Regions from separate parts of the Caballeronia jiangsuensis genome, predicted to be linked through region 2. Evidence: predicted binding sites of a transcription regulator. Region 2 holds the regulator's gene; each other region holds the start of a gene.
What was found. The regulator FliA, encoded in region 2, starts transcription of late flagellar genes. The targets are predictions, from matches to a motif close to CTAAAGTTTNNNNNNNNNNNGCCGNTA.
Positions count from the first base shown of each region.

Region 1: motA (flagellar motor stator protein MotA) is a predicted target of FliA. The motif match lies at 4,813-4,839, and genes of this name have one in related genera.
Region 3: motA (flagellar motor stator protein MotA) is a predicted target of FliA. The motif match lies at 4,286-4,312, and genes of this name have one in related genera.
Region 4: PQR08_RS14775 (DUF4088 family protein) is a predicted target of FliA. The motif match lies at 3,038-3,064, and genes of this name have one in related genera.

Region 1 covers NZ_JAQQDB010000015.1:133,347-140,714, reverse strand. The annotation lists gene cheW (chemotaxis protein CheW) at 1-100, opposite strand, end outside; gene cheA (chemotaxis protein CheA) at 118-2,397, opposite strand; gene PQR08_RS17970 (response regulator) at 2,449-2,826, opposite strand; gene motB (flagellar motor protein MotB) at 2,894-3,892, opposite strand; gene motA (flagellar motor stator protein MotA) at 3,906-4,766, opposite strand; gene flhC (flagellar transcriptional regulator FlhC) at 4,907-5,473, opposite strand; gene flhD (flagellar transcriptional regulator FlhD) at 5,490-5,807, opposite strand; gene PQR08_RS17945 (glycosyltransferase family 4 protein) at 6,467-7,368, shown strand, end outside.
Region 2 covers NZ_JAQQDB010000011.1:157,237-164,604, forward strand. The annotation lists gene PQR08_RS14115 (thiamine pyrophosphate-binding protein) at 1-899, opposite strand, end outside; gene flhF (flagellar biosynthesis GTPase FlhF) at 1,211-3,013, shown strand; gene PQR08_RS14125 (MinD/ParA family ATP-binding protein) at 3,006-3,923, shown strand; gene PQR08_RS14130 (RNA polymerase sigma factor FliA) at 3,939-4,673, shown strand; gene PQR08_RS14135 (diguanylate cyclase) at 4,675-5,769, opposite strand; gene PQR08_RS14140 (Rieske 2Fe-2S domain-containing protein) at 5,961-6,962, shown strand; tRNA gene PQR08_RS14145 (tRNA-Arg) at 6,984-7,059, opposite strand; gene PQR08_RS14150 (c-type cytochrome) at 7,351-7,368, shown strand, end outside.
Region 3 covers NZ_JAQQDB010000003.1:195,088-202,455, reverse strand. The annotation lists gene PQR08_RS04710 (MFS transporter) at 1-988, shown strand, start outside; gene PQR08_RS04705 (MFS transporter) at 1,111-2,574, shown strand; gene PQR08_RS04700 (hypothetical protein) at 2,664-2,831, shown strand; gene PQR08_RS04695 (hypothetical protein) at 2,925-3,197, opposite strand; gene PQR08_RS04690 (helix-turn-helix transcriptional regulator) at 3,328-4,146, opposite strand; gene motA (flagellar motor stator protein MotA) at 4,408-5,280, shown strand; gene motB (flagellar motor protein MotB) at 5,299-6,279, shown strand; gene PQR08_RS04675 (hypothetical protein) at 6,461-7,228, shown strand; gene PQR08_RS04670 (Nramp family divalent metal transporter) at 7,279-7,368, opposite strand, start outside.
Region 4 covers NZ_JAQQDB010000012.1:87,109-94,476, reverse strand. The annotation lists gene PQR08_RS14800 (FadR/GntR family transcriptional regulator) at 1-133, shown strand, start outside; gene PQR08_RS14795 (CreA family protein) at 435-920, shown strand; gene PQR08_RS14790 (helix-turn-helix transcriptional regulator) at 995-1,816, shown strand; gene PQR08_RS14785 (AzlC family ABC transporter permease) at 1,902-2,666, shown strand; gene PQR08_RS14780 (AzlD domain-containing protein) at 2,663-2,986, shown strand; gene PQR08_RS14775 (DUF4088 family protein) at 3,152-3,916, shown strand; gene PQR08_RS14770 (ATP-dependent helicase) at 3,913-6,036, opposite strand; gene PQR08_RS14765 (hypothetical protein) at 6,186-6,443, opposite strand; gene PQR08_RS14760 (hypothetical protein) at 6,507-6,905, opposite strand; gene PQR08_RS14755 (RNA-binding S4 domain-containing protein) at 7,209-7,368, shown strand, end outside.

The DNA of each region.
Region 1 (7,368 bases), on a different contig from region 2:
CGCCGAGCGTGAACACGAGGAATTCCTGTCCGGCCGCTTCGGCGTGACCCGCATCACGTCGCGAAGGCGCAGCGGTATGAATCGTTTGAACGTCTGCCATGAATGGCTCCTTCGTTGTTAGTGAGAGTGCGCGCCGTGCTGTGCGCGCGATTCGCGGTTGAGCGCGGCCACGTCGACGATCAGCGCGACACGACCGTCGCCCAGGATGGTCGCGGCGGAAATGCCGTGCACCTTGCGGTAATTGGTTTCGAGGTTCTTCACGACCACCTGCTGCTGGCCGACGAGTTCGTCGATCAGCATCGCGAAGCGGCGACCTTCGGTCTGCATGATCGTGACGATGCCCTGCGTCGGCTCGGTGCGCGCGCCTTCGACATCGAACACGCGATGCAGCGCGACGAGCGGCAGATATTCACCGCGCACGCGCACGACGCGTTCGCCGTTCGCGACCGTGTAGATGTCTTCCGCGACCGGTTGCAGCGACTCCATCACGAAGTTCAGCGGCAGAATGAAGATCTCGTTGCCGACCTTCACCGACATGCCGTCGAGGATCGCGAGCGTGAGCGGCAACACGATCTTCGTCGTCGTGCCCGCGCCCTGGCGCGACATGATTTCGACGTGGCCGCCCATCGACTGGATGTTGCGCTTCACCACGTCCATGCCTACGCCGCGGCCGGAAATATCGGTCACCTGTTCGGCGGTCGAGAAGCCCGGCATGAAGATGAGCTGCCAGACTTCCTCGTCGCTCATCGATTCGGAAACCTGCATGCCCTGCTTCTGCGCCTTCGCGAGAATCTTGTCGCGGCGCAGGCCGGCGCCATCGTCGCTCACTTCGATCACGATGTTGCCGCCGTGATGCGCCGCCGACAGCACGAGCTGGCCGGTGGTCGACTTGCCCGCCGCGCGGCGCGCTTCCACGGTTTCGATGCCGTGATCGAGCGAGTTGCGCACGAGGTGCGTGAGCGGATCGATGATGCGCTCGATCAGGCTCTTGTCGAGCTCGGTCGCCTGACCGAACGTGACGAGTTCCACTTCCTTGCCGAGCTTGCCGGCGATATCGCGCACGAGGCGCGGGAAGCGGCTGAATACGTAATCCATCGGCATCATGCGGATGGACATGACGGCCTCTTGCAGGTCGCGCGCGTTGCGCTCCAACTGCGCCATGCCGTTGAAAAGACGGTCGTGCAGAGCGGGATCGAACGTGCTCGTGGTTTCCGCGAGCATCGCCTGCGTGATGACGAGCTCGCCCACCAGATTGATGAGCTGATCGACCTTCTCCACGCCGACGCGAATCGAGCTGCCTTCCGCCGATGCGGCCGCCTGCGGCCGCGCCTTCTTGTCGGCGTCGCTTGCCGCGGATTTCGTCGGTTGGGCAGCGGACGGGACCTGCAAGCCCGCCGCCGCCGCCGATTCTTCTTTCACTGCTTCCTTGCCAGCCGCGGATGCGGGCGCTGCATGCGCCTGCGATTGCTTCGGCTCTTCGTGTAGCGTGGGTTGCACTGCCGGTATTGCTGGCGCTGCTTCGGCGGATTGCGCCGCCGCGTCGCCACGGCCGATCGCGATCTGCTTTTCATCGATCACGAAACAGCACACGGCGACGATATCGTCGGCCGGGACGTCCGAGTCGAGCCAAACCACATACTCGGCGTCCGTCTTCTTTTCTCCGACGATGCTTCCCAGATTCCCCAGCTCCTCGATCAGAGTCGCCAGGTCCTTCTCGCCCACCCCCCGTAGCGTAATTTTCAGGTGGGGTCCTGCATCCGCCGCCAGCGCGCCGGTGTGTCCCGGCGTCGCATCGGCAGCGGTTCCCGCATGTGTCGATACATCGGTGAGTTCGAATGCGCCGTCCCAGTTGCCGTCGTCCTCGATCACGTCCGCCGCCTGTGCGATCACGTGCGCGGGCGGCGCGTTCGGGCCTTCATAGGCGGGCGCGACGTCCGGCTTCGCCGCGTTCTTCGCCGTACCCGGCAGCGAGGGCGGCTCGATCTGGCCCGGCTGGCCGCCTTCGGCCTGCTCGTTCTTCAGGCGCTCCAGCTTCGCGCAGATCGCCGCGGCCGCGGCCGCATCCGGCTCCGTGCTCGCGCGATAGGCGGCGAGCTGATCCGAGAGCACGTCCTTGGTCGCGAGAAACGTGTCGATCATGTCGCGGCGCAGGACGAGCTCGTTGTTGCGCGCCCGGTCCAGCAGCGATTCGAGGATGTGCGTCGTCTCGGTGAGCGCGGTGAAGCCGAACGTGGCCGCGCCGCCCTTGATCGAATGCGCCGCGCGGAAGATCGCCGCGAGGTCTTCCGGGTCCGGATTCGCGATGTCCAGAACGAGCAGCAGTTGCTCCATCTGCGCGAGCAGTTCATCCGCTTCGTCGAAGAAGGTTTGATAGAACTGGGTAATGTCGAGTGTCATGCTTGAGTCACCGTCGGCGCGTGCGTGCGCGGGTTGTCTTTTGCTTTCGCTTCAGTGCTGCGTGTCTTCCGAGAGCGCGGCGACCAGTTCGGTCAGCAGGTCCGGATCGAGCGGCTTCTCGATCCAGCCCGTCGCGCCCGCCGAGCGCGCCGCGTCCTTGAAGGGCTCGCCGCCTTCGGTCGTGAGGACCAGGATCGGCGTCGCCCGGTAGGCGTGGTTCGCGCGCAGCGCCACGATCAGATCGAGTCCGCTTCTGCCCGGCATGTGCTGGTCGGTCAGAACCAGGTCGAAGCGCTCCGCGAGCGCCCACTCCAGCCCTTCGTCGCCGTCCGACGCGACGGTCACTTCGTAACCCGCCGTCGCCAGCGTCGCCGAGAGGATTTGCCGCATCGCGGCTGAATCGTCGATTGCCAGAATGTTTTTGATCATGTTTGTCTCTTGCCGTGATGACGGTCGAAACGTGCCGAGTCTTGAGCCTGTTTTTCGAGCAATTTGCTCATTGCGCCGCGGGCCGGGCCGCGATGCCAGGGATGAGCTGGCCGAGCGCAGTCGCCGGCGCGCCTTGCGCGTCCGTGCCGTTGTCGAGCGTCGCGCCCGGCGAGCCGTCGTCGCGCAGCATCGACATTTCCGTCTTGCGATTGAGCACGATGACGCTGATGCGCCGGTTCTCCGGATCGAGCGGATCCTTCTTGTTCAGGTTCTGCGTCGACGCGAGCCCGAGCACGCGCATCACTTTCGCTTCGTCCATGCCGCCCGCGACCAGCTCGCGCCGCGACGCGTTCGCGCGGTCCGCCGACAGCTCCCAGTTGCTGTAACCCTTCTCGCCGCCCGCGTACTTCACGGCGTCGGTGTGTCCCTGCACGACGATGCGGTTCGGCACGTCGTTGAGCGTCTTGCCGATCTCGCGCAGGATGTCGCGCATGTAGGGCTGCACGGCGTTGCTGGAGAGCGCGAACATCGGGCGCTTCTGCGTATCGACGATCTCGATGCGCAAGCCCTGTTGCGTCGACTCGATGCGGATCTGCTGCTTGAACTGGCGCAGCGTCGGATTGGCCTCGATCGCGGCCATGAGCTTCACCTGCAGATCATGCAGGCGCACCTGCTCGCGCCGTTCGAGCTCGCCTTGCGCGGCCTTGAGCAATTCTTCGTCGTTGTTGGACGAGGCGCGCTGCGCGAGCTGCGTGCTGCCGTCGGACCTGCGCGCCGCGCCCGCTTCGTTGCTGGAAATATCGCGGCCGCCGCCGATGAGAATGCTGTTGTCCATGCCGACGGACTTGCCGCCGACCATCGCGGCCTTGAGCGGCATGTTGAAGTACTCGGCGATGCCGCGCCGCTGCACCGGCGACGTCGACGAAAGCAGCCACATCAGCAGGAAGAACGCCATCATCGCGGTCATGAAGTCCGCGTAGGCGAGCTTCCACGCGCCGCCGTGATGCCCCTTCTTGCCGGCGACGATGCGCTTGATGAAGATGGGCCGTTCGCTGTCGTTGCTCATCGCTGTGCTCCGGTCACTTCGACTTGACCCGGCGCACGTGTTCTTCCAGTTCGGAGAACGACGGACGTTCCGTCGAGAACAGCACCTTGCGGCCGAACTCCACCGCGATCGCGGGCGCGTAGCCGTTCAGGCTCGCGAGAATGGTCACCTTGATGCACTGGAACATCTTGGTCTGCTCCGCGACGCGCTGTTCCGCGACATTCGCGAGCGGCCCGATGAAACCGTAGGAAAGGAGAATGCCGAGGAAGGTGCCGACGAGCGCCTGCGCGATCATCTCGCCGAGAATCGCGGGCGGCTGATCGGCGGAGGCCATCGTGTGCACGACGCCCATCACGGCCGCGACGATGCCGAACGCGGGCATCGCGTCGCCGACCTTGGTCAGCGCATGCGCGGGCGCCTCGCCCTCGACGTGATGCGTCTCGATCTCCTCGTCCATGAGGCTTTCGATTTCGAACGCGTTCATGTTGCCGCTGACCATGAGGCGCAGATAGTCCGTCAGAAATTCGACGATATGGTGATCGTCGAGAATCTTGGGGTACTGGCTGAAGACCGGGCTCTTCGCCGGATCTTCGATATCCGCTTCGAGCGCGAGCGTGCCTTCCTTGCGCGCCTTCGCGAGCAGCACGTAGAGCAGGCCCATCAGCTCCATGTACATGCTCTTGTCGTACTTCGCGCCCTTGAAGAGCGTCGGCAGAACCTGAATGGTCGCCTTGATGGTCTTGACGTTGTTGCCGAGGATGAACGCGCCGACGCCCGCGCCCGCGATCATCAGAATCTCGACCGGCTGCATGAGCGCGCCAAGGTGCCCGCCTTCGAGCGCGTAACCGCCGAAAACGGACAGCAATGTCACGAGCGATCCAACGAAAATCAGCACAGTCGAGTCCTCACGTTTTGATGCGGTAAGACCGCCGTTAAGTGGTTTACGGCACTCGACTGAAAAACTTTGGGGGCAAATCCGCGTGGACGGCAAACGGTAAACCCCGTGTGGCAGCGGGCCGTGCCGGAAGTGCGGCGTCAGGCCGCGATGCCTGGAGCGCGCTCCGCCGCGCCGGACGATGCGATCGCCTTGCGGGTCTTGCCCGCGCGCGACGGCGGCTGGCACAGGCCGCAGACATAGCCCGCGCGCAGCTCGTACGCGTGCGCGACGAAGCGTCCGCCGCAGCGCGTGCAGGCGTTGGTCTGCAGCATCCCGGATTCGAAGTAGCGCACGAGTGTCCACGCGCGCGTGAGCGAGAGGACGGGTTCGTCGCCGTGCATCTCGAGATGTTCGAGGTACAGGCGGTAGCTCTTGACGATCGTCTGAATGGTCGACTTCACGCCGCCGTGCGTATCGACGAAGCGATAAATCGCGTGAAACAGCGACGAATGGATATTCGGCTGCCAGGTCATGAACCAGTCGGTCGAGAACGGCAGCATGCCCTTCGGCGGCGACGCGCCCTTCAGCTCCTTGTAGAGCTTGATGAGACGGTCACGCGAGAGGCTCGTTTCCGCTTCGAGCAACTGCAGCCGCGCGCCCAGTTCGATCAGCTCGATCGCCAGGGTGATTTCGCGGACTTCCGCGACCACGCTTTTTGTCGCCATCGGGTTGTCGCGTGGTTCAGCCGATCTGCTCGACGGGACCGTCGGCCAGCAGGATCGCCGCGTGGGCGTGCGCGAGCGCCGCGCTCTTGTCCTTGTCGGCGAGTGACGAGAGGAGCGTGTGATCGTCGAAACGAAAGCGGCACAGCAAATGGCTCGACGACGCCACTTTCACCGCCTGCGCAAGCGTCAGCGAGGTCAGCACCTGCGCGACCTGCGCGGAAAGCCCGAGGCGGTACATCGCCGAAACGCGGTCTTCCTGAAGGAGCCGCTGTGCGAGGAGCAAGTACGACAGATTCACCTCGCGGATTTCCGCGAGCGTACTCGTATTGCTGATCGTCATGTTTTTCCCCGAATCGATACTTGGCTGGTCAGGCCCGGCGGGTGAACGTTTGCTCGAATTCGCAAAGGACAGGCGAATGCGGCCCCGCGCGCGTTGTCTGGTCTCGATTCGATTGTCGCCGATGCCCGCGGCCGCGCCTGTCGGACAAACCTTCCGACGCAACGACGGAGTTTCGCGAAGATTCGTGTAGGAATATTTCTTACACGCCCACGCCCTTCGCTTGCCGATCGGCAGACATAAGTTATCGGCAATTATTCGTCTGACTTAATGCCGGCGTTTCGGCTTTTCGCTGTGGGCCGCGTCGGACCGTCAATTGCTGCAATGTTCGGCCCGCAGGACCGCAAATTGCTTGTAACAACCCCGCGGCGTGTTCCACGCTTCAAATCCGTCTACATCATCTTTTTTGGTGCAATTTCTGACTTCGTAACAGCACATGTTTCGCGCTGTAACAACGATAAGCGATTGAAAAATGACGTGAAATGCCGCTCTCGATCCCGATAATGGGCAGTAAGGGATAACCCGGTCGCGATGTTTTTCATCTCCGGGCCGATCTCGGGCGGCGTCTACACCACACGCGGCCCGCCCGAATGGCATGTGTTGAGCGCTCGACCGGAGCGTGACTGCAATGCCTCACCTACATGGAGAGTCACGTTATGCGAATCGCACAAATTGCACCGTTGCACGAAGCAGTTCCTCCGAAGTTTTACGGCGGCACTGAACGCGTCGTGTCTTATCTGACCGATGCGCTCGTCGAGCTCGGCCACGATGTAACCTTGTTCGCAAGCGGCGATTCGCAAACCAAGGCGACGCTCGACGCGGTGTGGCCGCGTGCGTTGCGTCTCGACCCGACCGTGCGCGATGCGCTCGCGCCGCACATGCTGCTGCTCGAAACCGTCCGCCAGCGCGCGCACGAGTTCGACGTGCTGCACTTCCACCTCGACTACATGCCGTTCCCGCTGTTCACGCAGATGGATACGCCGTTCGTGACGACGCTGCACGGCCGTCTCGATCTGCCGGAACTGCAGCCGATCTTCAACACGTTCACGAAGGCGAACGTCATTTCGATCTCGGACAATCAGCGTAGTCCGCTACCGCAGGCGAACTGGCTGAACACCGTTTATCACGGTCTGCCGAGCGAACTGCTGACGCCGCAGCCGCACAAGAAGCCGGAATATCTCGCGTTCCTGGGCCGCATTTGCCCGGAAAAGCGTGCCGATCTCGCCATCAAGATCGCGGCTCAAAGCGGTCTGCCGCTGAAGATCGCCGCCAAGGTGGACAAGGTCGACCAGGAATACTTCAAATCGACGATCGAGCCGCTGCTGTCGCAGGCGCATGTCGAGTTCATCGGCGAGATCAATGAGGCGCAGAAGCCAGAATTCCTGTCGGGCGCGAAGGCACTGCTTTTCCCGATCGACTGGAACGAGCCGTTCGGCCTGGTGATGATCGAGGCGATGGCCTGCGGCACGCCGGTGATCGCGTTCAATCGCGGCTCGGTGCCGGAAGTGATCGATCACGGCGTGACGGGCTTCATCTGCGAGGACGTGCAGGGCGCGGT
Region 2 (7,368 bases):
TAGCCGCCCGTCGTCGATTCGCCCATGCGCGGGCCGAGCACGAAGAGCACGTCGGCATCGCGCACGCGCGCGGCGAGCGCCGGATTGATGCCGAGGCCGACATCGCCCGCATAGTTCGGATGCTCGTTCGACAGCGTGTCCTGATAGCGGAATGCGCAGCCCACCGGCAACCGCCATTGCTCGACGAAGCGCGCGAAGTCCTGCGTCGCCTCGAGCGTCCAGCCGCTGCCGCCCGCGATCACGAACGGCTTCTTCGCGCTGGCGAGCAGTTCGCGCAACCGGTCGATCTGCGCCGCCGACGGCGATGCCGCCACGCGCTGATAACGCGGCGCGGGCGGCGCTGCGGCGACCGCTTCGGTCAGCATGTCTTCGGGCAGCGCGAGCACGACCGGACCCGGACGGCCCGAGGTCGCTGTGTGAAACGCGTGGCTCATGTACTCCGGCACGCGGCGCGGATCGTCGATCTGCGCGACCCATTTCGCCATCTGCCCGAACATGCGCCGATAGTCGATTTCCTGAAACGCCTCGCGGTCCATGTGATCCCGCGCGCATTGGCCGATGAGCAGGATCATCGGCGTCGAATCCTGAAACGCGGTGTGCACGCCGATCGACGCGTGCGTCGCGCCCGGCCCGCGCGTGACGATCGCGACGCCCGGTTTGCCCGTCAGCTTGCCGACCGCTTCGGCCATGTTCGCCGCGCCCGCCTCGTGGCGGCAGACGATCGTCTGAATCTGCGAGGTTTCGTCGTGCAGGGAATCGAGCACGGCGAGAAAGCTCTCGCCGGGCACGCAGAACACGCGCTCGACGCCGTGATGCACGAGCGCATCGACGAGAAGACGCGCGCCGGTAGTTTGATTGTCGGGAGAAGCGGATTGCGCGGAGGGGACAGCGGACGCCATGCGAAGAACTCTCCTGTGAGTGTCCGGACCGTCGTGGATGCGGGCCGGACCGTGAGCGAATTGCCCTAAAGCTTACGCCGTCGGGCGAGCACGCGGCCAGAAGCAAAGCGGAATTTTTTCCCGGCGCGCGCGACCTGTTCGCGCCGCCCGCGGCATTTCCATCAGCCGAAATACCCCTTTTTCTCGCCCCTTATCCAGCGATGGAGAAAGGGTGGAGTTCGCAATAATGGCTTCACTGAAAAGCGGACACGGCAACGAGCCAAGCGGGTCCGCCTCGCAAAGATCGCAGTTTCACCTCATCGGGGGCAAGTTTGAACATTCGTAAATTCATCGGCGCGAACAGCCGCGACGCATTGCGCCAGGTTCGTGAAGCGCTCGGCCCCGATGCCGTGGTGCTGTCCAATCGCACGCTGGATGATGGTTCCGTGGAGATCGTCGGCGTCGCGGACAGCGATATCGCGTCGATCTCGCCGGCCGCGAAGGAACAGGCCGTGCGCTCGGCGGGCTCGTCGCGCGCCGCGCTGGCTGCCGCGGCCGCCGCGCTGCCGGCTAAGCAATCCGCCGCGAATCCCTACGCGAGCGGCGACGTGTTTTCGTCGGTCTTCGGCGCAAACACCGACGCCGACGATGAAGACGATTTCGCGCACGAACACGAAGCCGCATCCGACGAAGAAGCGCCGCGCACGATGGCCGACTCGAATCCGTGGCTGATCGAGCACGCGAAGCGCATCGCGCAGCAGGCGACGATGCCGTCGAACCGACCGCTGACGGCGTCCGCCGCGATCGCTCGCGGTATGGGCGTGCCGGTTCCTGTCGCCGCGCAAGAGACGCGCGCCGACAGAACGCCGGAAGCAGGCAAGTACGCGATTCGCCAGCAAGCGCATGCGCAAGCGAACCGCGCGGAAGCCATCGCTCAGGCGCGCGTTCAATCGAAGGTCGAAACGCCCGACTGGGCACGCGAAGCCGCGCAGGTCGCCGCACGCCGCGCCGCGCAGAAGATCAACGCGAGCGCGCCGCACGCCGAAGCACCGGCGGCGAGCACCGCGCCGGCTGCGCAGGAAGGCGCCTTCGAAGGTCTGCCGGCGAACGCGGCGGCGGTCGTGACGGAAGCGATCCGCGCACGCATGGAGCAGGTCGTCAACGAAACGGTGATGAACGAGCTTTCGTCGATGCGCTCGATGATGGAAGAGCACTTCTCCGGTCTGCTCTGGGGCGAGCGCCAGCGCCGCAACCCGACGGGCGGCGCGCTGACCAAGCGTCTCTTCGCCGCCGGTTTCTCCGCGCAACTCGTCCGCATGATGGTGGACAACATGCCGGAGATGGAAAGCGTGGAAGGCGCGCTCGAATGGGTGCAGGAAGTGCTCGAATCGAACATCCCGGTGATGGATAGCGAAGATGCGCTGATGGAACGCGGCGGCGTGTTCGCGCTGATGGGCCCGACGGGCGTCGGCAAGACGACGACCACCGCGAAGCTCGCGGCGCGCTGCGTGATGCGCTTCGGCGCGAGCAAGGTCGCGCTGCTTACGACCGACAGCTACCGGATCGGCGCGCACGAGCAACTGCGCATCTTCGGCAAGATTCTCGGCGTGTCGGTTCACGCGGTGAAGGACGCCGCCGACCTGCAGCTCGCGCTTTCCGAGCTGCGCAACAAACATATCGTGCTGATCGACACGATCGGCATGAGCCAGCGCGACCGCATGGTCTCGGATCAGATCGCGATGCTGTGCGGCGCGGGTCATCCGGTGCAGCGCATCCTGCTGCTCAACGCGACGAGCCACGGCGACACGCTCAACGAAGTCGTGCAGGCATACAAGAGCGCCGCGGATCAGCCGCCGCTCGCGGGCTGCATCCTGACCAAGCTCGACGAAGCGACGAATCTCGGCGGCGTGCTCGATACGGTCATCCGCTACAAGCTGCCGGTGCATTACGTGTCGACCGGCCAGAAGGTGCCGGAGAACCTGTACGTCGCGACCAAGCGTTTTCTCATCAAGAGCGCATTCTGCATTCCCCGCGACGGCTCGCCGTTCGTGCCGCAGGACGAAGAAGTGCCGGCGCTGCTCTCCGCATTGTCCGCGCGCGCCACGACCGAACTGCATGGGGTGCACTTTGGATAAGTTCGTGCTCGACCAGGCGGAAGGTCTGCGACGGCTGCTCACGCGTGCCGGTTCGCGCGTGGTGGCGGTTGCGGGCGGGCCGGCGGGCATCGGGTGCACGTCGGCGGTGGTGAATCTCGGCGCGGCGCTGTCCGTGCACGGCAAGGATGTGCTCGTGATCGACGAGCATCAGGACGCGGGATCGGTGAGCCGCATGCTGGGTTTGTCCGATGCAGGCACGCTCGCCGCGGTGATGTCCGGCCGCCGCGCGCTCGCCGATGTCGTCGAGCGCACGCCGTTCGGCTTCTCGCAGATCGCCGCACCGCGCGACGAGCGCATCAGCCACGACGCCGCGCAGTGCCGCGCATTGCTCGATGGTCCGGCCGACATCGTTTTGATCGATGCGCAACTGGACCGTCACGGCGCGCTGTCGACGCTCGCGGCACAGGCGCATGACTTTCTCATCGTGACGCGGGTGGCCGCGTCGGCGATCACCGAGGCGTATGCGTGCATGAAGCGCCTGCACTACGCCCATGCGATCGGCCAGTTCCGCGTGCTCATCAATCACGTGCAGAACCCGGCTGACGCGGCGGTCGCGTTCGACAACCTGTCGGGCGTCGCGAGCCGGTATCTGGCCGTGTCGCTCGTGCAGGCAGGGTATGTGTCCGAGGATGCGCGCGTCGCTCGGGCAAAGGAACTCTCACGCTGCGCAGTCGAAGCGTTCCCGGCCACGGCCGCGGCACGCGACTACCGCGCGATCGCGGCGGAGCTCCTCCACTGGCCGATGCGCCCCGCGCCGTACATGCGCGCGGCGAACGGCCAGCCAGACGCGCGAATTCCGGTTGGCGACTCTGAACAGGGCGGGCGGGAGGCGGCGCATCGTGTGGCCGCGCTTCACGACTTTGCAATGAGCAGCACGGCGTCGATGTGATCAAGATAGGTGACCATGATGTATAACGCCCAAGGCAAACTCTCACAGTCGGACGTCCTGACGAAATATGCGCCGCTCGTTCGTCGGCTGGGGCTTCAGCTCGTCGCCAAGATGCCGGCGAGCGTCGATCTCGACGATCTCATCCAGGCCGGCATGATCGGTCTGCTGGACGCGGCGAGCCGCTACAAGGAAGATCAAGGCGCGCAATTCGAAACCTACGCGAGCCAGCGCATTCGCGGCGCGATGCTCGACGAGCTGCGCGCCAACGACTGGCTGCCGCGCAGCATGCGCAAGACGTCGCGCGAAGTGGAATCGGCGGTGCATAAGGTCGAGCAGAACCTCGGCCGCTCCGCGAGCGAGACGGAGATCGCCGAGCACATGAAGATGCCGCTCGACGAGTATCAGTCGATGCTCCAGGATCTGCACGGCAGCCAGCTGATCTACTACGAAGACTTCGACCGCTCCGCCGACGACGAGCCGTTCCTCGACCGCTATTGCGTCGATCGCTCGGATCCGCTTTCGGCGCTGCTCGACGACAGCCTGCGCGGCGCGCTGATCGAAGCGATCGACAAGCTGCCCGAGCGCGAGAAGCTGCTGATGAGCCTCTACTACGAACGCGGCCTGAACCTGCGCGAAATCGGCGCGGTAATGGAAGTGAGCGAATCGCGCGTGTGCCAGCTGCACAGCCAGGCGGTCGCACGTCTGCGCACGAAGCTGCGCGAGCAGGCGTGGACGAGCGTCGAGGCCTGATTCAGCTCGTTTCGAAGTCGCGCGTTTCGGCGAAGACCGTTTTCCCTTCGCCGAGACTTTTCGCGCGATACATCGCACGATCGGCGGCGCGCAGCACGGCGGTGATGCCGGACTGCTGCGCGCTCGTCGCGCTCGAAAGCAGACACGCGCCGATGCTCGCCGATACCGACACCGGCCGCTCCTGCACCGATGTCATCGCGTCGAGAATCGAGTGAATGCTGTCGGCCACCGATAGCACCGCCGCGCGGTCGCGCACCTGATGCGCGAGCACGACGAACTCGTCGCCGCCCAGACGCGCGATGGTGTCGGACTTGCGCATGCGCTTCGCGAGCGATTGCGCGAAGGCTTGCAGCAGCATGTCGCCGACCGCGTGACCGTAGGTATCGTTCACTTCCTTGAAGCCGTCGAGATCGATGAGAAGGAGCGCGGTGGCATCGTCGCCATCGGTTTCGCGCGCGGTCATCGCACGATCGACGATCCGTTCGAGCGCGTATCGGTTGGACAGGCCCGTGAGCGGATCGGTCGATGCCTGACGCGCGAGATCGCGATTCGCATTGCCGAGGCGATCGACGAGTACGCTCAAATACACCGATGCGCCCAGCACGCTCAAACCGAGCCCGATCGCGGCGGGAAGATTGGCGCGCCACCACGGCTGCCAGACGCCGAGCGCCATCACGACGATAAGCGCCGTCGCGCACGACACCGCGAGCGTGCGCTTGCCGTAACGGCATCCCGAGCCGATCAGAAACCAGAACATCACCCAGATGAGCGGCAGCGCAATCGCGCCGCCCGCTGCAAGCGCGAGCCCGAGCAGCGTTTGATCGACGATGGTCGTGACCGTGAGACGCTTCTCCGACGGCGTGCTCATGCGGCTGACGATCAGCAGCGTGGCCGCACCGTAAGACACGTAGAGCGCGATGAGACGCGCGACCGCGAGTGCATCGTAGGAAGGCCGGAGCCACGCGAAGATGCCGTAGGCCAGAAGAACTGCCGCTCCCATCCAGACCCGCAGCGTGGCCTGCTCGCGCTCGGGATTCCGGTGCTCGGACCATGCGAAGGCATAAGGCCGGCGTGCCGGTTGATGCGCCTGCTCCATACTGAACCCCTGGATGGTGATTTCTTTCTTTTATCTTGCTGTCGTGTACTGCGGCCCCGTCGCGTGGCATCGGCTTTATGGCGTGGTATCGAATTGCGCCGAGCGAGCGATCCGCTATTTTGCAACGTTTTGCGAAGACGCTGTGTTTCGTGTAATAACGGCTTTCGCACTTCTATTTCCGATTCACCGTGATGCGCGACGAATCCATTTCTCTGGCCGGCGAATGGCTGCCGGTCTGCAATAGCGAAGACGTTCCCGAAGGCGGCGCGCGCGGGTTCGTCGTGGCCGATGAGCGGATTGTCGTGTGGCGCGACAGTATCGGCGCGGCGCATGTGTGGCGCGATTACTGTCCGCATCGGGGCGCGCAGTTGTCGCTCGGGCACGTGATGCGCGATCAGATCGTGTGCCCGTATCACGGCTGGCGTTACGACATCGAAGGGCAGTGTTTGCGGATTCCATCGAATCCATCTTTGCGTCCTCCGAAACGTGCCTGCGCGACGACGTTCGTCAGCGAGGAGAAGTACGGCGTCGTGTGGATGTGCTTCGGCGAGCCGGCCTACGCGCTCGACTTCTTTCCCGAAGCCGCGATTCCCGGTGGCCGGCGCATCAATCTCGCGCCGCAGACGGTGAGGTCATCGGCGCCGCGCGTCGTCGAAAATTTTCTCGATATGGCGCACTTTTCGTTCGTGCATGTGGGGATTCTGGGCGAGGACGCGCATACGGAAGTGCCGGATTATGAAGTCGTGCAGACTTCCGATGGCGGACTGGAGGCGCGGCAGTGCCGGTACTGGCAACCCGCGGGGATTCCTGGACAGGGCGGCGGCGCGATGATCGATTATGTGTATCGCGTGAAGCGGCCGTTGATCGCGAGTCTCACGAAGATGGCGTCGGGCGGACAGGGTGCGCTGCATATCATGCTGGCGGCGTCGCCGGTGACGCAGACGGAAACGCGCGCGTGGCTTGTGTCGATTCATGAGGACGACGCGACGCATTCGGATCAGGCGCTTTACGACTTCAATATGGAAATACTGATGCAGGACACGCCGATCGTCGAGTCGCAATGGCCTCGGCGTCTGCCGCTCGATCTCGATGCGGAGTTGCATCAGCGGTGTGATCGGATGGCGGTGGCTTACCGGAGGTGGCTGGCGGGGATGGGGTTCGGGTGGGGGACGATTCTCGCGGAAGCCGAATGATCGCGCGTCGCGGAGAAGGATTGGCGCGCCCGGCTGGGATCGAACCAGCAACCCCTGCCTTCGGAGGGCAGTACTCTATCCATTGAGCTACGGGCGCATCGGGGAGAGGCCTTGCGTGAGGGAAGCGCCAAAAGACAAACGGCTGCTGCAAGGCCCAACGAATCCGAGAGAATACCTGTTTTCCGTGACTTCGTCCATCGCCCGGGGTTGGACGCATCACACGATTCGGGTAAACGCCCGCACTGCCGCCACAGCCACCTCGCGCCGACAGTTAAGCGTTCCGTCTATAATCGACCGTGCCTTTCCCCAGGCGCGCCCAAGCGCAATGCGGTAGCTGTCACGCTGTCACTGAACCGACTCACACCAAAAAACGGGAGACGAGACAAGCATGAGCGAAGCACCCCAC
Region 3 (7,368 bases), on a different contig from region 2:
GCTGCTGATGTCCGTGCCGACGCTCCTCATGGGCCTGTTGCCCACCTACGCGTCGATCGGCCTGATGGCGCCCGTGCTGCTGCTTCTGTTTCGCGTGATGCAGGGCGCGGCGGTCGGCGGCGAGGTGCCGGGCGCGTGGGTGTTCGTCTCGGAGCACGTGCCGGGCCGTCATGTCGGCTATGCGTGCGGCACGCTCACGGCCGGTCTGACGGCGGGCATCCTGCTCGGCTCGCTCATCGCCACGGCGATCAACAAGTCGTTCGCGCCCGCCGAAGTCGCCGATTTCGCATGGCGTCTGCCGTTCCTGCTCGGCGGTCTGTTCGGTCTGTGCTCGGTCTTCCTGCGCCGCTGGCTGCACGAAACGCCGGTGTTCGCCGAGTTGCAAAAGCGCAAGTCGCTCGCGGCGGAGATCCCGCTCAAGGCGGTGCTGCGCGACCACGGCCGCGCGGTGATCGTTTCGATGCTGCTCACGTGGATGCTGTCGGCGGCGATCGTCGTCGTGATTCTGATGACGCCGACCTTGCTCCAGAAGCAGTTCCACATCGCGCCGGCGACGGTGCTCGTCGCGAACTGCGCGGCGACGCTGTGCCTCACGATCGGCTGCGTGCTCGCGGGCGCGATCGCGGGCCGCATCGGCGCGGGCAAGACCATCTTCATCGGCGGCGTGGCGCTTGCCGTTTCGTACTGGCTGATGTTCCAGCAGGTCGCGCTCGATGCCTCCGTGCTGCTGCCGTGGTACGCGCTCGCGGGCTTTTTCGTCGGCGTGATCGGCGCGATTCCGTTCGTGATGGTGAAGGCGTTCCCGCCCGCCATCCGCTTCTCTGGCATCTCGTTTTCGTACAACGTCGCGTACGCGGTGTTCGGCGGACTCACGCCGATCGTCGTCTCGCTGATGATGAAATCGAGCCCGATGGCGCCCGCGGTCTATGTCGGCGCACTGTGCGCGGTCGGCGCGCTGACGACGTTCTTCATCAGGGAAGCACGCTGATTCAGCGTTGACGTCGTTGGGAAAATGGCGCGCCGCTCACCCGGCGCGCCATTTTTCATTCGACTTCCACGTTTCAGGCCATGCTGAAACATCGAACGCGCGACGCGCTTACGATTAAAGGCATGAACTCGAACCTTTCCTCATCCGAAACGCATTTGTCCGCCCGACAGATGCTCGTGGTCACGGCGACGAGCGTCGGCTTCGTCGTCTCTCAGCTCGATGTCTCGATCGTGAATGTCGCGCTCGCGAGCATCGGTCACGACCTGCAAGCGAGTGTCGCGAGCCTGCAATGGACCGTCGACAGTTACGCGCTCGCCTTCGCCGCGCTCATGCTCTCGGCGGGCTCGCTCGGCGATCGCTTCGGCGCGCGGCGCATGTTCCTCGGCGGCCTCGCGCTCTTCGCGCTGGCGTCGCTCGCGTGCGCCTTTTCGCGCGATGTGACCCAACTGATCGCCGCGCGCGCCCTGCAAGGCATCGGTGCGGCGGGCATGCTGCCGAATTCGCTCGCGCTCCTGAACGCGTCATGCGGCCACGACCGCCGCCTGCGCGCGCGTGCGGTCGGACTTTGGACCGCGGCGGGCGCGGTGTCGATCGCGGCGGGGCCGATCGTCGGCGGCGTGCTGATCGCGGCGTTCGGCTGGCGCAGCATCTTCTGGGTCAATCTGCCGATCTGCGCGGCAGGCATTGCGGCGACGCTCGTGTGGGTCGAGAAAACGCGCGCGAAAGACCACGAACATGCGGACGGCATCGACCTGCCCGGCCAGGCGCTCGCGATCGTCGCGCTCGCGGCGCTGGTCGGCGCGGTGATCGAGCTGCGTCCGCTCGGACCGGCGCATCCGCTCGTGATCGGCGGACTCGTGCTCGCGCTGGCGGCGGGCGGCGCGTTCATCGCGATCGAACGAAAAAGCCGCGCGCCGATGCTGCCGCTCTCGCTCTTCGCCGAGCGCACGTTCAGCGCGGCCGTCGTCTTCGGTATCGGCGTGAATCTCACCTATTATGGAATGGTCTTCGTTTTGAGCCTGTATTTGCAGCGTGTGCTCGGTCATACGCCCTTGCAGACCGGTCTCGCGTTCCTGCCGCTGACGGGCGGCTTCCTGATCTCGAACCTCGCGAGCGGCCCCGTCGTGGCGCGCTTCGGCTCGCGTGGCCCGATGATCGCCGGCGCGCTGCTCGATGCAGCGGGCTTGGCGGCGCTCGCCTTCGTCGATGCGACGACGCCCACGGCCGCCCTACTCGTGCCGTTCCTGCTGATTCCCTCCGGCATGGGCCTCGCGGTTCCGGCGATGACGACCGCGCTGCTCGGCACCGTCGGCCAGCAGCGCGCGGGCACGGCGTCGGCGGTGCTCAATACCGCGCGGCAGGCGGCGGGCGCGATCGGCGTCGCGGCATTCGGCGCGCTCGCGGCGCACGGCGACGGCGCGCCGAACGCGGAACATATCGTCGATGCGGTGCGCTGGTCGGCGGCGATTTCCGTCGCGCTTTTGCTGGCCGCCGCGCTGATCGCGCGCCACGTGCGCAATCCGGCGAGCGCGAAGACGGAAGCCACGAAACGCGCGTGCGGCGCGCTTTCCGACGAAGCCGAATGAAGACGGGCGGCAGCGGGAACGCACGTTGCAGTGTCAGGGCAAAGCACGCTGGAAGATCCATCCATTGACGGAAGATTCAGGAGATCACCATGTCGACGATGCCTCGCTCCCCCGAAGAGCCTCTCGAACCGGACCCGGACAAGCTGCTCGATCCGGACGCCCCGCCGAACCCCGACGATCCGGACATGCCCGACGGCCCGGATTCCGCCACGCCGATGGTGCCCGCCGATCCGAAGAACGGCGAGCCGCGCATGTGACCGGCTGAACGACTGGCGAGTTAATAAAGCAATGCCCGCGCGGCCGCATGCGCCGCGCGGGCATTCTTCCTGATGGACCGGCCTGAAACGCTGCTACAGGCTCGTCGTCTGCACGGTGCCGGTTTCCAGCGCGCGCTCGATCAACGCTTCCTGCTGCGCCTTGCGCACGGCATCGGCGACGAGCGTATCGGGCGCTTCGACTTCCGCCTTGATCGCACCGATGATGCCGTCCGCCTCGACGATCACGAGCGACTCCGCCGAATCCGCGCGGCTGATGATGACCCGCGCCGGTCCGCCACCTTCTGCAATGCTCGCGCAGAACTGCATGTTTTGCCCGCCGATTACCTGCTCGAATGTTTGAATCATCGCTGCCTTCCGCGTTGGTTGGACAAAAGCTGACACAGGCTGCGCACCGTCAGCACGCGGCCTGCCTTCTCATTGATTCGCACATGCGCACCAGGTTCAATTCTGTAAGCATGCGGGCGGCGACGCAAGCTCAACGTCTTGCATCGTCGAGTTGGCGCAGGACGGCGGCCGTGGCGTCGTCGGCGGGAAAGAATGCCTCGATCGCGAGTTCGGACAACGTGATATCGACCGGTGTGCCGAAGACCGTCGTCGTGCTGAAGAACGACAGCACGCCGTATTGCGTGCGCATGCGCAGCGGCACGACGACCGGATCGGTGTCCGCTCGCGTCGCATGCCCGGCATGGGCGGGCGCGGGATACGCTTCGAGTTCCGCGAAGAGCGCGGCGAGCGTCGCGTCGCCCGAGACGTCGATTTGCCGGCGCAGACGCGCGAGCAGATGCGCGCGCCACTCGTGCCAGTTGTCGATGACATCGGCGAGACCTTGCGGATGCATCGACAGGCGCAGCACGTTCACCGGCGGCGCGAGCAGTTCTTCATCCGCCGATGCGACGAGCGGCGCGAACGCCGCGTTGGCCGCGACCATCGTCCAGTGACGATCGACGGCGAGCGCGGGATAAGGCTCGTGCCCCTTCAACACGAGATCGACAGCGCGGCGCGCGGCGGCGAGTTGCGGATCGGCGAGCGCGCGCTCGCGATACAGCGGCGCATAACCAGCCGCGACGAGCAGCGTATTGCGCTCGCGCAGCGGCACGTCGAGTTGCTCGGCGAGGCGCAAGAGCATCTCGCGGCTCGGTAGCGAGCGTCCCGATTCGACGAAGCTCAGATGACGCGTGGAGACGTCCGCGACGCCGGCGAGATCGAGCTGGCTCAGGCGTCGCCGCTGACGCCATTCGCGCAACAGCGTGCCGACGCTCGATTGCATGGCGGAGTGTGCAAGGGTCGAGTTCATGCGACCGATGTTAGACGAGCCCGTGCGCACGATCCATTACCCGCGACGTAATCGCCTCGAACGGCATGAGACTGTATCGCGAACGAACGTAAGATTTACTCCGCAAACATTTGCGCAGAAAAAGTTGCGCGCGTCACCCTAAATGTCCGGTGATTAAAAGCCGATAAGCCCCACAACAAGCGAAACAATGCGTCGCGAGCCGTGCGCGCCTCAATCCCGAGCACGCACGGCTCGCGGCGCCCGGACATTTGCGGAGAAAACATGTTTGTCATCATCGGATGGGTCCTGGTTATCGGCTCGGTGATCGGAAGCTTCATCGGCGTCGGCGGCCACCTCGCCGCCCTCGTGCAACCGTTCGAGCTGCTGTGTATTTTCGGCGCGGCGATCGGCGCGTTCGTCGTATCGAATCCGACGGCCACGCTCAAGAAAACGCTGCAATCCATCCCGAAGGCCTTCAAGGGCGGCGGCTACTCGAAAGAGAAGTATCTCGCGCTGATCGCGCTGCTCTACGAACTGCTTCAGAAGGCGCGCAAGGAAGGGATGATGGCGCTCGAAGCCGATGTCGACGCGCCCGAGTCCAGCCCGGTCTTTCAGAAGTACGAGCACGTGATGGCCGATCATCATCTGCTCGATTTCATCGTCGACTATCTGCGCATGATGTCGGCGGGCAACGTCAACGCGCTCGAAATGCAGGATCTGATGGACGAGGAACTCGAGACGCATCACACCGAAAGCGCGGTCGCGGCCAATGCGATCCAGAAGATGGCGGACGGCCTGCCCGCGTTCGGTATCGTGGCGGCCGTGATGGGCGTCGTGCACACGATGGGCTCGGTGGGCGCAGCGCCCGCGGTGCTCGGCGAGATGATCGCGGGTGCGCTCGTCGGCACCTTCCTCGGCATTCTGCTGGCGTATGGCTTCATCGGCCCGCTCGCGGATCTGCTCAACGCCAAGGGCGCGGCCGAAGCAAAACCGTTCCAGTGCGTGAAGTCCGTGCTCCTCGCATCGATGAACGGCTATGCGCCGACGGTCGCCGTCGAGTTCGGCCGCAAGGTGCTCTTCACCGCCGACCGTCCGAGCTTCAAGGAACTCGATGACGCGGTGCGCGCAACCAAGATGCCGAAGTCGGCCTCCTAACTTCACGGCATAGACATCATGGCTGAGAAACCATCACGCGATCCGCTGCAATCGGTGCTCGCGCCTACCGTCGTCGTGAAGCGCAAGAAGAAGGCGCACGGCCACGGTCATCATGGCGGCGCGTGGAAGATCGCCTACGCCGACTTCGTCACCGCGATGATGGCGTTCTTTCTGCTGATGTGGCTGCTCGGCTCGACCTCGAAGTACGACAAGGAAGGCATCGAGCAGTACTTCAATACGCCGCTCTCCGCGCTCTTTGGCAACGATGGCGGCGCGTCGGCGCATACGAGCGTCATCACGGGCGGCGGCAAGGATTTGTCGAGCACGCGTCCGGGTGAAGGCAAGAAGAGTCAGGCGCAGCCCGTGCCGCAATCGATCGCGCGCGCGGCCGTCGCGATGGAAGACTTGCAGAAGCTGCAGCAGCTCAAGCAGAAGCTGATGGCGCTCATCGAGCAGATGCCCGCGTTGCGCGCGTTCAAGGATCAGATTCGCATCGCGATCACGAGCGAAGGATTGCGCATCGAGATCGTCGATTCGCTCAAGCGGCCGATGTTCGCCTCCGGCAGCTCGAAGATCGAAGGTTATGTAACGACGATCCTGACCAACATCGGCGCATCGCTGAACGATGTCGATAACCGCGTATCGATCGCGGGTCATACGGATGCGGTGGCCTATTCGGGCAGTCAGGCGGGCTATTCGAACTGGGAACTCTCGAGTGAGCGCGCCAATGCGGCAAGACGCGCGCTCGTCGCGGGCGGCATGAAGGAAAGCAAGGTGCTGCAGGTGCGCGGGCTGGCCGACGTGCTGCCGCTCAACAAGGATGTCGTCGATGAGCCTACGAATCGGCGGATCAGTATTCTCGTGCTGAACAAGGCGGCCGAGCAGGCGTTCTTCCGCGATGGCGGACGGACCACGGTGGATGAGACGCGGCCTGTCGATGCGGCGATTCCATCGGCAGTGGCGGCCAAATCGAATGCGCCGGTCGCGGTGGTGAAGTAGGGATTCGCCGGATCGGGTCAAAGCGCCATGCCTGCAAAGGCATGGCGCTTTTCTTTGCACTCGATATTCAGCAGCGTGGTCCGCGCATCTAAAGTTTTTCGCCGATGTTCCGTTAACCCCTTGTCGGTGCGCCGTAAAGAGAGCCGCAGTCCGTGCCTACTACAAAGACCCACAATACGCTATGAAACTCTTATCGAAGCTGATGCTGCTCGCCCTGCCCATACTCGCCGCCTGCGGAGGCGGGGGCGACGATCAGACCTGCAAGACCGACCTCGGCACGCTGACGAAGTCCTGCGTCCCCAATCCGTCCCACGCGTTGCCGGAAGGCATCTGGTACGGCTCGGTGAATTCGTCGCAGTCGGTTGCGGCACAGACCATCGTCCTCGAAACCGGCCAGTACTTCAGTATCTATACGCAGAACGGTTCGTTTGTCTGGCTGATCGAAGGCATCATGACGGCAACGGATGGCGCGTTCACCGATCCGGCGACTGTCGGCTTTCACACGCTTGGCGCGATTCGCGCCGGCACGCTGTCCGGCAACTTCACCGCGAAGAGCGCGCTCACGGCGACGACGAGCCTCTTCGTCAGCCCGGATACGACCGCCACGAGCTTCAACGGCAACTACAACGCGACATACGACACGCCGATCGCCATCGGCGACGTCGCGCGCGCGTGGACCAGCGGCGCGGGCGTCACGCCGGTCTCGACGATCACGGTCGCCGCCGACGGCACGGCCAAGGGCACACAGAATGCCTGCACGTTCACGGGCAGCTTCAAACCGCGCCCGACCGGCAAGCATCTGCTCGACGGCACGCTGAATTTCACGGGCTCGTTATGTGCTCTCAGCAACGTGTCGGTGTCCGTCGAAGCGACTGTCGTGAACGGGCAGCTCACGATCGTCGGCGTGACGCCGCAACGAGACCAGGCGTTCTATCTGTCGGCCCAGTAAAGGTGGGTGGCGCGCCATGTACGTGACCGGTGCATGGCGCTCATATTCGATCAGCCGATCCACTCCGTCGCCGTCTGCACGACGAGCCATATGTTCGCCGCGCTGATCACGACGAACAGCAGCCACGCGAAGAACTTCAT
Region 4 (7,368 bases), on a different contig from region 2:
GCAGCATCGCGCGATCTTCGATGCGATCGTCGCGCGCGATCCCGCGCGGGCGCGCGAGTGCGCGGGCGCGCATCTCGACTACGTGCGCACGCTCTACGCCGACATCGCGGCACGGAAGAAGCGCGTCGCCTGAATCGAATCGCCTTACGAATCTGTAAGCCGCGAGAAAGTCCTGATAGGACAACACCTACACAGATTTCGGACATGCACGGCTAACGCCCGCCGGCCTTCCTCGCGATACTGGAATCGTCAACAACAACACGCGAAGGAGGACGACATGCCTTACCTACTTGGATGGTTGCTCGGCGTGCCGGTGATCGTGCTGGTGATCCTGTATCTGATCTTTCATTGACTGCATGCGAAGCGCGAGATGCATCGAAGAGCCAAGGGCGTCGATACAATACGACGCCCTTTCTCTTTTCCGGAAGACGACGATGAAACCCTCCGTCCTTGCGCTCGCCCGAAACCTGGCCTTGCTCGCCACCCTCCTCGGGGCGGGATTCGCGCACGCGGAGGAAATCGCCAGCGTCAACACCAATTTCCGTTTCACCGGCTCGGATCGCGTGAGCGTCGACGCTTACGACGACCCGCTCGTCCAGGGCGTGACCTGCTATGTGTCGCGCGCGCGCACGGGCGGCGTGAAAGGCACGCTCGGCATCGCGGAAGACCCGACCGAAGCGTCTATCGCCTGCCGTCAGGTCGGGCCGATCAAGATCTCCCAGCCGCTCAAGCAGAAAACCGATGTGTTCTCGGCCGGCATGTCGTTCATCTTCAAGACGCTGCACGTGGTGCGCATCGTCGATGCGAAACGCAATACGCTCGTCTATCTGACGTATAGCGACCGCGTCGCGACCGGCAGCCCGAAGAACAGCGTGACGGCCGTGCCGGTGCCCGAAGGCACGACCATACCGGTGAAGTGATGCGCAACTGTCCTGTCCGGCGCGTAGCAAAGTTGTAAACTGAGCGATTCCGCCCGCCTCAGACTTTCCCGACGATGAACGCCGACCGTTTCCGCAACGCCGCACGCTACTGGCGCTCGCCGCTCGTGCCGGACGCGGACATGGTCACGGCCGAATACTACGATCACGAATTCTCGCCGCACTGGCACGACGCCTACACGGTGCCCGTCATCGAAGCCGGCGCGGAATGCTACGACTATCGCGGTGCGCATCATGTGGCCGAAACCGGCTCGGTGCCGGTGATCAATCCCGGCGAGGTGCATACAGGCGCGCGGGCCGTCGATGCGGGCTGGCGCTATCGCGTGTTCTATCTGCCGGTGCCGTTCGTCGAAGGCCTCGCGCGGGACATGTCGGGGCGGCGGGAATCGTCGCCCTGGTTTCCCGATGACATCATCCGCGATCCCGATCTGGCGCGGCGCCTGGTCGTCGCGCATCGGCTACTGGAAAGCGGCGCGGACCCGCTCGCCGCGGAACTGGCGCTCGTCGATGCCGTGACGACGCTGCTCGGCCGCCACGCGCTGGAACGCCCGGACATCGCGCCGCTTGCCGCCGACACACACCGCGTCACGGCGATGAAATCCCGACTCGCCGACGATCTGCTCGAACCGGTCACGCTCGCCGAACTCGCCCAGACTGTCGGTCTCTCGACCTTCCATGCGGCGCGTCTCTTCACACGCGAAACGGGCCTCGCGCCGCACGCATGGCGCAACCAGTTGCGTATCGTGCGCGCGTTGCCGGCATTGCGCGCGGGCGCTTCCGTGACCGACGTGGCCGCGGCGAGCGGCTTCACCGACCAGAGTCATTTCACGCGCCATTTCAAGCGAACGTTCGGCGTGCCGCCCGGCCGCTGGCGCTGAGCGCTTCGCCCAGCCAGGAAAGCGCAAGAACGTACAAGCGTGTAAGCCGGCGTCTTGCGTATCCTCGCTTCCATAGGAGGAAACCTTGAAAGCAACACCCGCACAACCTTCCGGCGCCGCATTGCGCGAATTCGCTGCCGGCGCACGCGACACCATTCCGATGATGATCGGCGCCGCGCCCTTCGGCGTGATCTTCGGCACGCTCGTCACCGCAAGTCCGCTCGCGCTCTGGCATGGCCAGCTGATGTCGCTCGCGGTGTTCGCGGGCTCCGCGCAGTTCATCGCGGTCGGCCTGATCGCGTCGCATGCGAGCTTCGCCGTCATCTGGGCGACGACGCTCGTCGTCAATCTGCGACACGTGCTCTATTCGGCGACGCTCGCGCCGTATGTCGCGCATCTGCCGCGCCGCTGGCGCTGGGCGCTCGCGGGCACTCTCACCGACGAAGTCTTCGCCGTCGCCTACGCGCATTATCAGAAGCGCGCGCCGGGCGAGACCGGCCCGCATTACTTTTTCGGCTCCGGCGTCGCGATGTACCTGAACTGGCAGTTGTGGACGCTCCTCGGCCTGTTGTTCGGCGCGGCGTTTCCCGGTTTGAAATCGCTCGGCCTCGACTTCGCGATGGTCGCGACGTTCATCGCGATCATCGTGCCGCAGCTTGTCGCCGTGCGTTTCGTCGCGGCGGCGCTCGCATCAGGCGTGCTGTCCTTCGCTTGGCAGGGCTGGCCGTACAAGCTCGGGTTGCTTGCGGCGGTGTTCGTGGGCGTCGCGGTCGGCATGGTGCTCACGCTGATGGAGAACCGCCCGCACGAGAAAAACCGCCTGAAGAACGCCAAGGAGCGCACGCAATGAACTACATCACGCTGATCCTCGGCATGGCGGTGGTCACATATGTGATCCGCGCCGCCGTATTCGTGCTGGGCGAGCGCCTGCCCTTTCCGCCGATCGTGCGCACCGCGCTTTCGTTCGTGCCGGTGACGGTGCTCACGGCGATCATCGTGCCGATGGCCGTCTCGCCGCACGGCAACGGCGCCGAAATCACCTGGCGCAATCCGCAGCTCGTGGCGGCAATTGTCGCGATCATCGTTTGCGCGCTCACGAAACGGCCGCTTTTGACGATTGCGGTGTCGCTGACGGTATTTTTCGTCTGGCAGTTCGCCGTGCTGCGCTAAACGTTTCCGTCAATTCGCTAGCCAACGGCTTTCAAAAAGCATCGAAAAATCCTCAAGTTCCCGGAAAGCGCGCCGATATCAGAAACGAATGGACTCCGCCCCGAGAGCGGCGCCAAAGGCATTTCTCGCGCTCCGGACCATCCGGACGCGGAACCGGGAACCAACATGCGTCAAATCACCCTTTCGTTGCGCGAAGAGACGATCGCTTCGCTGCATCGCGATTTCGAAGCGTTCATGCGCCTGTCGCTGAAGCTGGATCCGCAATTCGTCACGCCGACGTTCGAAGACTTCCTGCGCGCGAAGCTGCTGGACAACGACACGCCGCTGACCGAGCAGGCGGTGCAGCGCATGCTCACGCACGGCCAGTACGCGTGGGCCAAGCGCGCGCTCGACAAGGAGTTTCCCGATGTCGTCGAAATCCTGATCCGTCAGGCCTCCGAGCACGGATTCGCGTTCGCGATCCGCGCCGACTGGACCGCGGAGGATCTCATCGCGGCGTCGCGCGCGTGGGCGACCGCGATCGTCACCGAGGCGAAGGGCGATGTGTCGCAAGTGGACATGCTCGCGTCGCAAATGAAATCGGCTGCGGCGGACATCCGCGAAGTCGAAGAAAAGATGCAGACGCCCGCGTGGCGTCTCGCGGATTCGCTGCGCCAGCGCGTGTACGAAACGAAGATTTCCGTGGAGACGAGCATCGGCTCGACCGCGCGTGAAAAGCTGGGCGAACTGCGCTGCCTGCTGCGGCTCGGCATTTTCTATGGGTCGATCCAGAAGCAGGAAGCGCAACAGGTGCTGGAATATGTGCGCTCGCTGCGGCCCGAACTGTTCGTCGAAGAGCCTTACGACGGCTTCACGCGCTTCGCCGCGTGGCTGCGCAGCATCTTTGCACCGTCGCCGCGCGCTCCGCGACCGTCACGCGCGCAGCGTTAATCCCACATTCCCTTCAGGCGCGCCGCGATATCGATTTTCGCTTTCGCGGCCGCCGCCAGCCCCGCCGCCGTCGGCGCGGCGGGCGCGATCACCGGCGGCCACGCGGCCGCTTCGAAGTTCTGCATCAGATGCGGCGGGATGAAGCGCGTGCGCTGCGCCCAGACGTGCCGGTCGCCCAGATGCGTCTGGTTGTGCACGTAGAACCGCTGTGGCGTGATGATGTGCAGGTCTTCCTTCGCGCGCGTCATCGCCACGTAGAGCAGACGCCGCTCCTCGTCGATTTCCTCGTCGCTGCCCGTGCCCAGATCGGACGGAATGCAGCCGTCCACGCCGTTCAGCACGAACACGTTGCGCCACTCCTGGCCCTTCGCAGAGTGGATGGTCGAAAGAATCAGATAGTCCTCGTCGAGCATCGGGACGCCGGATTCGTCGCTCGTCGCGTCGGGCGGATCGAGCGTGAGTTCGGTGAGAAAGCGCTCGCGCGTGGGATACGTCGACGCGATGCTCTCCATCTGCAGCACATCGCCGATGCGGATCGCCGCGTCCTCGTGATTGCGCTCCAGGTGCGGCTCGTACCAGCGGCGGATCATTTCGAACTCGGCCGGCCAGCCGGATTCGCGGCCGCAAAGTTTCGCCATCAGCCCGACGAAGCGCGGCCAGTCTTCGCTGGCTCGCGCGGGAGCCTGAAATCTGGCAATCGCGCCTGGCGCCTGATCCTGCGCGACGCTATCCAGCAAGCGCCCGGCGATGGCCGGACCGATGCCCGGCAGCAACTGCGCGACCCGAAAACCCGCGACGCGGTCGCGCGGATTTTCCGCCCAGCGCAGCACCGCCAGCACGTCTTTCACGTGGACGGAATCGAGAAACTTGAGTCCCCCGAATTTCACGAAAGGAATGTTGCGCCGCGTGAGTTCGATTTCGAGCGTCGCGCTGTGATGCGCGGCGCGGAACAGCACCGCTTGCGCCTTCAACTTCATGCCCGCCTCGCGCGCTTCGAGCACCTTTTCGACGACATAGCGCGCCTGATCGGCTTCATCGGCGACGGAGACGACGCGCGGCTTCTGCGCCGATGCCTTGTCGGTCCACAGATTCTTCGTGTAGCGCTCCGACGCGAGCCCGATCACCGCATTCGATGCCTCGAGAATCGGCAGCGTTGAGCGATAGTTGCGATCGAGCGTGACGGTCGCGGCGGGCGGATCGAAATGGCCGGGAAAATCGAGGATATTGCGCACGGTCGCGCCGCGAAACGAATAGATGGACTGCGCGTCGTCGCCGACGACCGTGAGGCCGCGCCCGTCGGGCTTCATCGCGAGCAGGATGGACGCCTGCAGGCGGTTGGTGTCCTGATATTCGTCGACGAGCACGTGGTCGAACCGACTAGCGAGATCCGCCGCCACTGAAGGCTCCGCCGCGAGATGCGACCAGTAGAGCAGCAGGTCGTCGTAATCGAGCACGCTTTGCGCCTGTTTCGCGGCGACGTAGGCGGCGAACAGACGCTTAAGGTCGGCTTCCCACTCGCGGCACCACGGATACGACTGATCGAGCACGTTACCAAGCGACGCGCCCGTGTTCACGACGCGCGAGTAGATCGCGAAACAGGTCGACTTCGCGGGAAAGCGCTTCTCCTTCGACGACAACCCGAGCTCGTGCCGCACCAGATTCATGAGATCGGCGGAATCTTCGCGATCGTTGATCGTGAACGATGGCGCGAGCCCGACGAGATTGGCGTAATCGCGCAACAGCCGCGCGCCGACGCTGTGAAACGTGCCCGACCACGTCAGCCCCTGCGCGATCGCGCTCTTCTTGCCGAGCGCGTTCATCGCGATGCGCGAGACGCGTCGCGTCATTTCGAGCGCCGCGCGCCGCGAAAACGTGAGCAGCAGAATGCGATGCGGATCGGCGCCCTTCACCAGCAGATGCGCGACGCGATGCGCCAGCGTGTTGGTCTTGCCCGAGCCCGCGCCCGCGATCACGAGCAACGGCCCGCCCGTGCGACCCGGTTCATCGACGCCGAACTCGACGGCCTCACGCTGCGCCTCGTTGAGCTTCGCGAGATAGTCGGCGACCTGTTTCGCGGTGGAATCGGAAGCGGCGTCGGCGGTGTCGGGAAGCGTGAGCACGTGAAGGAAGGCGGCGGCAAAAGAGTGACGCACACTGTATATCCATACAACCCGCGCGCGCAAGTCTTTGGCTCGACTACGCTTTTGGCCCCAAATGAAACGAGCCCGGTTCGCGATGAACCGGGCTCGCGTCGCTACGAAAGCGCGTACTACTCCGCTTTCTTCGCGTTCTTCAGCTTCGCGTCGGCGGCGGCTTCGTTGGCGTCTGACTGCGCCTCCGTTTTCTTCTTGTCGGCCTTGGCTTGCGCGACGGCCGACTTCTTGTCGGCCTTCGACTGTTCCTTCGCGGCCTTCTGATCGGCGGCGGTCGGGGCGTCGGATGTCGTCTGCGCGAACGATGCCGCACTCACGCTCGCAAGCGTCCCGGCGATCAGCGCCGCCAGCAGCGCATTGGTTTTTCGATTCATGATGTCCTCCCTTCTTTTAGATGCCGCGAGCGCCGCGACGCGCGGCCTCGCGACGCGTCACGCTCAGTGCTGCAGGCCCGCGTCCTTCGGCGTGCCCGGCTCCGTCGCGTTCAGTTCCGCCTTGGCGGCGTCCTTGTCCGCCTTGCGGTTGATCTTCGCGTTCTGCACCTCTTCCTTGTATTGCGCCTTGGCCTGCTGGTTCTGCGCCTTCAGCTCGGCCTTCGACGCCTTCTTCGACGCGCGATACTCGGCGTTGGCCTGCGCGTTCGCGTTGCGGCGCTGGACGAGCGGATCGGTCGGCGCCGGCGCGACGACGTTCTGCTGCGGCGGCGTCATCGGCTGCTGGGCCTGCATCGGCTGCGGTTGCACCGGCTCGGGCTGTGTCGCGGTCTGAGCGTAAGCGCCCGAAGCGGCGAGCGTGGCGATGGCGGAGCCGATCAAAAGGATTCGTGCGCGAGTCATAAGCTAGTCCTCTCTGTAGTTGGCGTCGGCGGCGCGCTGAAAGCGGTGAAACGAGCGAGCCGCGCGACTTTTGTCGCTTGGAAAGATGACCGAAGCTTCATCGATCAAACGGTCGGACCGGGCACCGATCGGGCGAGTTCTTTAAAACCAGTCATTGTTACCGACGGTTTCATCTGGCTACATTTGCCAACCAGCTCGCTTGCGATCCGATTACCGGTCCCGCGATGGCACTCAGCACGACGCATGCCCGGCGCACGTTTGTGCGTGGTTTATCATGGAGGCCTTTCCCGCATCACCCGTCCCATGCCGCCACTCCAGTTCACCCTCACCGGCGATTACGTCGAACTCCACAATCTGCTGAAGCTGATGGGCCTCGCGGACAGCGGCGGCTCCGCGAAGGCGCGCGTCGCAATGGGCGATGTCACCGTCGACGGCAAGGTGGAGCTGCGCAAAACGTGCAAGA